One region of the Arthrobacter sp. CP30 genome, then DNA from elsewhere that is predicted to be linked to it. Evidence: riboswitches for the same ligand, from Rfam matches in the RefSeq annotation. Region 1 holds a riboswitch; each other region holds the start of a gene.
The links. Region 1 has a riboswitch for cyclic di-AMP ahead of ACTIMO_RS04960 (C40 family peptidase). Riboswitches for the same ligand answer to the same signal wherever they lie in the genome.
Positions count from the first base shown of each region.

Region 2: linked by a shared signal. The riboswitch ahead of ACTIMO_RS09715 (C40 family peptidase) and the one ahead of ACTIMO_RS04960 (C40 family peptidase) in region 1 are both predicted to bind cyclic di-AMP.
Region 3: linked by a shared signal. The riboswitch ahead of ACTIMO_RS01885 (LysM peptidoglycan-binding domain-containing protein) and the one ahead of ACTIMO_RS04960 (C40 family peptidase) in region 1 are both predicted to bind cyclic di-AMP.

Region 1 is NZ_JBQEMM010000002.1:336,439-339,707, forward strand. Features, by position in the region: gene sfnG (dimethylsulfone monooxygenase SfnG) at 1-371, opposite strand, end outside; SAM riboswitch class I at 365-468, opposite strand; gene ACTIMO_RS04955 (hypothetical protein) at 573-848, shown strand; cyclic di-AMP (ydaO/yuaA leader) riboswitch at 984-1,159, shown strand; gene ACTIMO_RS04960 (C40 family peptidase) at 1,163-2,053, shown strand; gene acs (acetate--CoA ligase) at 2,118-3,269, opposite strand, start outside.
Region 2 is NZ_JBQEMM010000006.1:32,101-35,369, reverse strand. Features, by position in the region: gene ACTIMO_RS09720 (NAD-dependent epimerase/dehydratase family protein) at 1-165, shown strand, start outside; gene ACTIMO_RS09715 (C40 family peptidase) at 484-1,338, opposite strand; cyclic di-AMP (ydaO/yuaA leader) riboswitch at 1,341-1,517, opposite strand; gene mutM (bifunctional DNA-formamidopyrimidine glycosylase/DNA-(apurinic or apyrimidinic site) lyase) at 1,655-2,617, opposite strand; gene rnc (ribonuclease III) at 2,618-3,269, opposite strand, start outside.
Region 3 is NZ_JBQEMM010000001.1:373,665-376,933, reverse strand. Features, by position in the region: gene ACTIMO_RS01890 (metal-sensitive transcriptional regulator) at 360-767, opposite strand; cyclic di-AMP (ydaO/yuaA leader) riboswitch at 1,079-1,297, shown strand; gene ACTIMO_RS01885 (LysM peptidoglycan-binding domain-containing protein) at 1,300-2,223, shown strand; gene ACTIMO_RS01880 (cytochrome c oxidase assembly protein) at 2,537-3,269, shown strand, end outside.

The DNA of each region.
Region 1 (3,269 bases):
TTCACGGCCGCGCGGCCGTTCGAGATGTGGTCGGCCGTGATGATGAACTTGGCCAGCACGCCCGGGTGCCACATCCCGGGGTGGACGGCGGCGATCACCTTGAGTCTCTCGGTCGCGGCGAGGAGGGCGAGCGAGAAGCTCGTGGCCTCGTGCTGCTTGTCCGCGCCGTAGGAGGCGGCGTACCGCGTCTGTGACAGGGCGTACTCGAAACCGGCGTCCTCCGCGATCCGGGCGAGCTTGCGGTTGTAGTCGAAGTCCCAGCTGGTGCGCTGCTCGATGGTCGAGACCACGAGACCACCACTGACGTTGGGGACCCAGTAGGCGAACTTCAGGGGAGTGGACAGGTCGGCGACGCTCATGACTTCCTCCATCGTTCTGGCAGTAGCACCCTACTGTCCCCGTGGTGCACGGGGGCCAGGGTTGCTGCGGCGTCAATGAGCCAGATCTCTCGGCCGCTCGGGATGGTCAAGCACGAGTGTGACATCGGGGTCGCGACAATCCAAACAATGTGTCGCTCTGCGTGGTGCCGGATGTCAGGGCGGAGTCCTGGTCCGTACGCCTAGGGTTGGTGCATGGATCACGGCGGAACCGAGGAGTGGAGGGCTGCTACGCGCGAGCAGGAGCGCCTCCTGTGGAACACCCTGTGCTGGGTCGGTGCCGTCCTCACGCTCGTCCTGGCCGGCAGCATCGTGGCGGCATCGAGTATCGGCGGGACATCCGTCGGAGTGTGGTTCTTCGTGCAGCAGTGCGGCCTGCTGATCCTCAGCGCGACGGGGACCGTGCTCGCCTTCCGCCGGTGGCGTTCCGCGGGATCGCGCCGGGAGCGCGCGCTGCAGGGCGATCGGTGACCGGCGGGAAGGGCAGGATACGCCCCGTTACAGAAATGTGACAAACGCCCGGAGCGCTGGGTACTCTCAGTCGGTGCTCCCGTCCACGTGGGGCGCTCCCGCACGGATTGCCGAGCCCTGCCGCCGATCGGGATACGTCCGCATACACCGAAGGCAGGGACGGGGGAACCATCAGTTCCACCGGACGCGCAGGATCCCTGCACGCGTCCTCGGGGTTAAGTCGCACCGCACCGCCCACCGGCGGTGCCCGCGGCCGGGTGACTCCCATCCGAACCCGACAGCTCACCCCGCAGGCATGGGAGAGGTATAGAACCATGTCACGAATCACTTCACCGGCACGCCACCGCGCGGACGTCGACGGAAACCTCGCGCTGCAGGGCCTGTCCCGCGCCGCGAAGAGCGGAGCCACCGCCGTGGGCCGCCCGGTCGCCATCGTCGCCGTGACGTCGGGCCTCGCCCTCAGCGCCGTCGGCACCGCACACGCCGGCACCTACACCGCCGAGGGCACGACGGCTCCGACCGCCGCGGTCGCCCCCGCTGCCGCAGCAAGCGCCGCGGGCACCGCTTACACCGTCGCCGCCGGCGACACCCTGGGTGCCATCTCGGCCCGCTACGGCGTCGAGCTCACCACGGTCCTGACCGCCAACGGCCTCTCGCTCGCATCGGTCATCTTCCCCGGACAGACGATCGTCATCCCCGCCGCCGGTGCTGCTGTCGCGGCGCCGGCCCAGACGGTGTCCGCCCCGGTCGCCGCAGCACCAGCTGCTCCTGCCGTCCAGCAGGCCGCCGCAATCGCTCCGGCTCCGGCCGTGTCCACGGAAGCCGGATCGGGTGTCTACCTGGCCTCGGCAGCGATCACCCCGGTCGCCGCCGAGACCGCTCCCTCGGGCAACGCCGCGGGCGCCATCCTCGGCTCCGCCCGGGCGCAGCTCGCTGCCGGTGCCGTGCAGGACTGCACCGTGCTGGTCGAGAAGGCCCTGCGCGCGGCAGGTATCTCCGTCGGAGACCTCGGCCCCTCGCAGTTCTTCCAGTTCGGCGCCCAGGTGTCCACCCCCGCTCCCGGTGACCTCGTCATCACGGGCGGCCACGTGGCCGTCTACGTCGGCGGTGGCCAGGTCATCAGCAGCGGCATGAACGGCATCAACGCCACCATGCAGCACCCTCTCTCGGATCTTCCGGGAGCATCCTTCGTCCGGGTGGGCTAATACCGGACGGACCACGCACGGGAGACGGCAGGCGCTTGGACGGGGCGCCTGCCGTCTCCTTCGTTTAACCGCGGGGCAGACCTGCCGGAGTAGCGCCTCGGACGCTGAGGCGGAGGACGTCCTGGATCCCGGGGATGCACCCCTCGTTCTGCAGGGATGTCGTGTCCCCCAGCTCCGTGCCCTCGAAGAGCTGCGTGAGCAGGCGCCGCATGATCTTGCCGGAGCGCGTCTTCGGCACGTCCTTGACGACCACGACGGCCGAGGGGCGTGCGATCGGGCCGATCGCCTCGGCGACCTGGGCCCGCAGCGTCCCGGAGACGTCGATCGACGGATCGGTACCGGTGGCCAGCACCACGAAGGCCGCGATGGCATGGCCCGTCACCGGATGGGCGATCGGGCACACGCCCGCCTCGACGACGAGCGGGTGGGCGACGAGGGCCGACTCGATCTCGATCGTCGACAGCCGGTGACCGGACACGTTGATCACGTCGTCCACGCGCCCGAGGATCCAGGTGTCGCCGTCGTCGTCGTACCGCGCGCCGTCGCCGGCGAGGAACCAGCCCTCGGCAGCGAACATCCGCCAGTAGGAGTCGAGGTAGCGCTGGGGATCGCCCCAGACGGTCCGGGCCATCGCGGGGCCGTGACGGTCGACGACGATCAGGCCCTGCTCGCCCGCCGGCACCGCCGCGCCGTGCCGGTCGACGATCCGCGTGGAGACCCCCGGCAGGGCCCGCGCCGCGCAGCCCGGCTTGAACGAGGAGTCCGTGGGGCTGGGGGAGAGGATCGTGGCGCCGGTCTCGGACTGCCACCACGTGTCGACGACGGGGAGCTCGTCGCGGCCGAGGTTCCGGCGGAACCAGCGCCAGGCTTCGGGGTTCACGGCCTCGCCGACCGTCCCGAGGACGCGGAGGCTCGAGAGGTCCCAGGTGGACGGGACACCGTCCGGGAACCAGCCCATGAGGGAACGGACCAGGGTGGGCGCCGTGTAGTAGCTCGTCACGCCGTAGCGTTCGATGATCTCGAAGTGGCGGCCGGGGTGGGGCGTGTCGGGTGTGCCTTCGAAGATCACCTGCGTGGCGCCGTTGGAGAGCGGACCGTAGATCTCGTAGGTGTGTGCCGTCACCCAGGCGAGATCGGCGGTGCACCAGTGCACGTCGTCGTCGCGCTGCGCCGGATCGGGGTGGCTGAACAGGTGCTCGAAGCTCCACGACGCCTG
Region 2 (3,269 bases), on a different contig from region 1:
GCCCTCGAGCGGTCCGGGGAGCCACCCATGACGCGCTTCCTGGCGGAGCAGCTCTCGACCGCGCATTGGTTCGACCAGCGGCACACCAGGGCGGTCCTCGACTGGCGTCCGGCGGTCGGCATCGACGAGGGGTTCGAGCGGCTCGCCCGCCACTACTCGACCTGACACCGGCCTGCAGACCGCCTGCCCCCGCTGGCTTCGCGCACTCCTGTCCCACCCGCCCGGTCGTCCGGCAGCCGGACCGACCTCCATCACGCCGAGCACGCGCCGTCGTCCGCGGCCGGAGCCTGCGGAGCCTGCCCCGTGCTCGACGTGCACGGCGCTCCCGACCGCTCGGACATGGTGCCGGCCGGCGTCGGAACGGGGGTACGACGAAGGGCGGGATGCTGTGCATCCCGCCCTTCGTCAGGCGTCACTGCTGGAGCTCGACCTCACTCCTTCGGCTCGCAGCGTGACCGCGGACCGGGTGGGCCGACCGATCGATCAGCGGGTGTAGTAGCCGTCCACCGACATGACGGAGACGGGGTGCACCTGCGTACCCTGCGACGGGTTCAGTGCGCTGATCATCTGGCCGTTGCCGAGGTAGATGCCGACGTGGCTCCCACCGTTCTGGCTCACCAGATCACCCGGCTGGGGGTTACCGGTGGGGCGCAGGGCGGCGAACTGGGACCACGTGGTGCGCGGCAGGTTGATGCCGTTCTGCGCGTAGACCCACTGGACGAAGCCCGAGCAGTCCCAGCCGCCGAAGGCCGTGCCGCCGTAGACGTAGCCCGATCCCTCTCCCTGCATGGCCGTTCCGACGATGCCGGTGGCGCCGATCGACGAGGACTGGAGGCTGTAGGTCGGCGCGTCATCGACAGGAGCGGCGACGGGCGCTGCTACGGGAGCGGCGACGGGCGCTGCCGCGGGAGCGGCGACGATCGAGGCGGACTGCACCGAGTACTGCTGCTGGGGAGCGGCGGATCCGCCGAGTGCGATGGACTGGCCCGGGTAGATGACCGAGGCGTAGCCCAGGCCGTTCGCCGAGAACAGGGTGTCCAGGCTGACGCCATGGGCCGCGGCGATGCTGCCGAGGGTGTCACCGGACTGGACGGTGTAGGTACCGGCTGCGGCGGGGGTGGCCGCGACCTGCTGGACGGGAACCGACTGGACGCTGATCTCGCCGGAAGCGCTGGCGGGCAGTGCCGCGCCGAGCATGAGGCCGGAGGCCGCGACGACGACGGCGGCGGGCTTGCCGGCGATCGAGGCGCTCGCGGAGACGGCCCGTGAGGCGGTAACGAGGGGGTTGACACGCGTGGGGACTGCCCGGTGGCGTGCGATATGGCTCTTCTTGGACATGCTGATGCCTTTCCCAATGCCTACGAAGTTAGCTGTCGGGTTCGGATGGGACATCCGGACGTGGTGTTCGTGCACCACCGCCCCAGAGCTGGTGCACGCGCGTCTTGACCCCTAGGACCCGTGAGTGGGTCCGCTATCGGTTCCCCCGCCCCTGTCGATGTGTGTAGCGAACGGTCCGTCCTCATCGACAGGGTTAGGCAGAGAGAGGAGGGGCGCCCCTCCGTGGTGGAGCGGGCGCGGGTTCAACGGTACGCGGTGATCCCCGACTTGTCACGTTTGGATCACGAACGGCCGGGTGCCGCTGTCCCGGCGCTGCTCAGGGTCTCGCGTTCCGCGGCCGGGGCTGGCAGACGGGGCAGAAGAAGGAGGACCTGTTCATGAAATGCTCCCGCCGGATCGACGTGGTCCGTCCCTCTGCAGCACACCTGCGGCACGGCCGGCCTGAACGCCCGTAGGCCTCGAGATCGCGGGCGAAGTAGCCCGATGCACCGTTGACGTTGACGTAGAGGGAGTCGAAGCTCGTCCCCCCAGCGGCAAGGGCACGGGTCATCACCTCGGTGGCGGCGTCCACGATGCGCCGGGTGTCGGGTCGGCGCATCGTCTCCGTGGGCCGCGCATAGTGGAGGCGCGCAGCCCACAGCGCCTCGTCGGCGTAGATGTTCCCGATCCCCGAGACGAGTCCCTGGTCGAGCAGGGCACGCTTCAACCCCGTGCGACGGCGGCGCAGGCGCTGGTGGAACTCCTCGAAGGAGAATGCCGGATCGAGGGGGTCGCGGGCGATGTGCGCGGCCTGGTGGGGCACGAGCGCGGTGTCGCTTCCCCCCAGCCCACCGGGGTGACCGTCCGGTGTCGGCTCGAAGCCCGTGACGAACATCCCACCGAAGATCCGCTGGTCGACGAAACGCAGATCCGTGGGCAGGGCGGAGCCGTCCTCCCCCGTCGCCCGCGACAGGGCCAGGCGAACCTTCAGGTGCTTCTCCGGGGGCGCCGCTGCGTCCTCGATGAGCAGCTGCCCGCTCATGCCGAGGTGGGCCATCAGCGCCAGCGGCGGGGCGGCGTCATCCGCCGCCGGATCCTCGAGGACCATCCAGAGGAACTTCCCGCGCCGCACCACATCGGTGATGCGCGCGCCGGTGACGTCACCGACGAAATCCTCGACCCCGTTGACATGACGACGCAGGGATCGTGGATCGAGGACGTCGACCTTCTCGACCGCCCGCCCGGTGACCCAGCGGGACAGTCCCCGCCGGACCACCTCCACCTCGGGGAGTTCAGGCACTCATGCTCCGTCGTCGGAGTCTGAGCGCTCGGGGAGCCCCGCGTGGTCGGTGTGCCTCCGCGCGCCGCCGGAGCGACCGGTCACGACACCTGCAGGACGCACGCCGACGTCGCCGGCTCCCGTGACGGTCGCAGGCACGTCCTGAACGTCGGCGAGGAGCTTCCACGAAGCAGCCGCAGCCGCCTGCTCGGCCTCCTTCTTCGAGTGCCCACCACCCGCGCCGTACTCCACCCCGCCGATGACGAGACGCGCGGTGAAGGTGCGCGCATGGTCGGGACCCGTCCCGTCGACCTGGTAGTCGATGGCGCCGAGCCGCCTGCCCGCTGCCGTCTCCTGGATTCGGGTCTTCCAGTCCGTCCCCTCACCGAGCACGGCGGAGTCCCGCAGGAGGGGACCGATGAGGCGCATGACCATGGCGCGGGCGGTCTCGATGCCGTGGCTCAGGTACGCGGCGCCGATCACGGCCTCCATGGTGTCGGCGAGGATGGAGGCCTTGTCCCGCCCGTTGGTCAGCTTCTCCCCCTGGCCGAGCAGCACGTAGCTGCCGAGGTCCAGTGCCCTGGCGACGCCGGCGAGCGCCCTGGTGCTGACCACGGCGGACCGTCGCTTCGCCAGTTCACCCTCGGACAGATCCGGGTTGTCCCTGTACAGC
Region 3 (3,269 bases), on a different contig from region 1:
AGCCATCGTCGGGGAAATGTGGAATTCAGGTGACCGTAGGACGAAAACTCGGTGAGTTTCTCATCGGGTCAGCGGACACCGATGAACATTGGCCGTGAAGGTGTCGCTGCCTCAATGATGATCGACCTCAGTAACGCAACCCAACCACCGGTTGCGGCGATACCCCTGCAGCTCTCGCGGTCGGTAGTCGGTCAAAGCCGTATAAGGGACTAACAAGACACCCCTGTCATCGAGCCGGGGGCCACGCCCTACTCATTGAGGACTCGGCCGCGATGGTGTTGGGAAGCTTCGGTTTTCTAGAGTGCCGAGGCCTGCGCTAGTGACCGGCTGTTGTCGTTGACCCCATCGAATGGGTTCTGTCATCTCAGCAGCCGCCCTATGGCTTGAGTCGCTTCCTTAATTCTCTGATCGATCAGACCTATGTCGGTTGTATCGCCGGTGATGTTCGTACCTGCTGCCTCCCGTGCAGCGTCTGCAACGCAATGCGTCAGGTGACTCTCAAGGAGCCCGAGACTGAAGGCATGCATGGCACTGTTGACGGCAGCGACCTGAGTGAGGATGTCGATGCAGTACTTGTCCTCCTCGACCATTCGGGCTATACCACGAACCTGACCTTCCATGCGCTTGAGCCGACGCAGGTAGGCACTTCTGTCAGCGGCGTAACCATGGTGAGTGCCACTACTCTCATCAACGTTCGGGGCTTCGCCCGATTGTGTCGCACCCCTGGAGGAGATGTCATTAAGGTTGTGTTCGGTGCGAAGTGTCATCTTTGCTTCCCTCATCATCATCGTCGACGACACGAGTGGCCCAGTGCGTTGACGACGCGGTTCTCAGCCGTGTGAGATGCACGGTCCCCTAAGTATCCGTGAAGAAGGTGAACCAGGTGAACGATCATCTGACCAAGAAGTTCCGCGTCGTATCTGGTCATCTGTTTCTCACCCCGTCACTGGCATCCTTCAGGAGTGTGCGTTATGGGAACGTGACAATCGATACCACCCTAGGGTATTGTCCTCACGTGACCCCGGCACCCGCCGAGTTCGCTCTCCCGCGCAGAATGCCGAGCCCTGCCGCTGCTCCCGGGACCCGTTCGCATCACCCAGTTGGCAGGGACGGGGGAACCACGTTTCCACCGGATCGCGACACGTCCCGTGTTGTTGATCCTCGGGGTTAAGCCGATCTACGAAGTCTGTCTGCCACGGTTCGTCCTATGACGCTGTGATGGATAGATCTTCGAGACGGCCGGGTGACTCCCATCCGAACCCGACAGCTCACCCCGCAGGCATGGGAGAGGCAATCACCATGTCACGATCGTCCATTCCGGCACGCCACCGCGCGGCCGTCACTCACTCCGTCGCCCTCGAAGGCCTGGCGTATTCGGCAAAGACCGGCGCCGTCGCACTGGGTAAGCCGGCCATCGTCGCCGCCGCAACCGGCGGCCTCGTCTTCGCCGTCGGAGCCCCCGCAGCGCAGGCAGGAACGTACTCCGAAGCCGCATCGACCGCCGTCACCACCCAGGCACCTGCGGTGCAGGCCCCCGCTGTCCAGACCCCTGTTGTTCAGGCGTCTGCAGCTGGTACCTACACGGTGGCTTCCGGTGACACCATGGGCGCGATCGCTGCACGCCATGGTGTGAACCTTGATGCGCTGCTGGCCACCAACGGCCTGTCCTTCGCATCGGTGATCTACCCGGGCCAGCAGATCAAGCTTTCCGGTCCGGCCGCTGCCAGTGCTGTTGTGAGCCCCGCAGCAGTGCCTGCCGCGCTCCCTGCCAACCAGGTCTTCTACAGTGCACCTGCCCCGGCACCTGCTCCCGCCGCAGCGCCTGCCGGCATCTCCCTCACCTCGGCATCCATTGCGCCCATTGCAGCAGCCCCGGCCGCTCCGGCTGCCGCTCAGCCCACTGTTGCCGCTAGCGGCGTCGGTGCTGCCCTGGTCGCCTCGGCCTACGCCCAGATCGGCTCCACCCAGGACTGCACCATTCTCGTCGAGCGGGCCCTGCGCTCGATCGGCAAGAACGTCGGGGACCTCGGCCCCATGCAGTTCTTCCAGTTCGGGACCGTCGTTGCCACCCCGGCTCCTGGTGACCTCGTCATCCGCCCGGGCCACGTCGCCATCTACGTCGGCGGCGGCAAGGTCATCAGCAGCGGCATGAACGGCATCAACGCCACCATGGAACACCCGCTGTCCGACCTCGCCGGATCCTCCTTCGTTCGCGTCAGCTAGTAGAACTGTCTGCTGAAGCGAATACCCTTGAGCTGAGATAGCGGCAAGTGCCCTGGACGGGGGTGCTTGCCGCTATTTCCTTTTCCACCTCCTCAAATCCCATCCACAGGCACCACGAGGAGGACAGCAGAACCGGCCCGACCACTGAAACCTGCACGTCAAAGTAACGAGCGTCGGCTCAAGTTCCACTGATGCAAGCCAGCCTGGTGCTGTTGCCTCGAGAGGTCCTCCTCACGCGACGCGCATTCGCTGTGGCACAGGCACGCATCACTGATCAGAACTCTTTGGCGGTGATGACCAAGGGGCGGCGATAATGAATGAGGAAGGGCGGGCAACAGTGAACGAACCATGGGTCAGCGGACCGGTATGGATACCGGAAGCACCTCCTTCATGGGCAACGTACCTGGCGCCAACCTTGCAGCCGATCCCGCTGATACCTGCAATCGCCTTACTACTGGGCCTTTTGTACCTGACAGGTGCGATCCGCCTGTGGACATCCGGTAGATCCTGGCCGGTGTGGCGGACAGCAGTTTTCCTCTCAGGGTGCATGATCATCATGATCACCATGGGTGCCGGAGTCGAGGGCTACGGGCTGCGAATGTTCTCCGTCTTCATGTTCCAGCAACTCACTCTCATGATGGCGGTGCCGCCCTTGCTGGTTCTGGGCCGGCCAGGCACGCTCCTCTTACGCGCAACTCCTCACCGTGGCCTCGGCCGACCGGTCCTGAGGCTTGCGCATGCTGGTCTAAAGTCCAGAACGGCTAGAATCCTGCTCCATCCGGCCTTCATGATCCCAGTGTTCCTGGTGAGCTTCTACGGGGTCTACCTCAGCGGTATCGCAGACGCGATGCTGCCCTCCTGGTACGGACACATCACGTTGGAGTTGCTGTTCCTGATTTCTGGAATCCTCTTCACGGTTCCAGTGCTGTCCACGGATCCGCTGCCGGTCAAACAATCCCATCTCGGTCGGTTCCTCGACATCTTCGCAGAGATGCCCTTGCATGCATTCTTTGGCGTCGTGCTGATGATGGCGACTACTCCGGTCG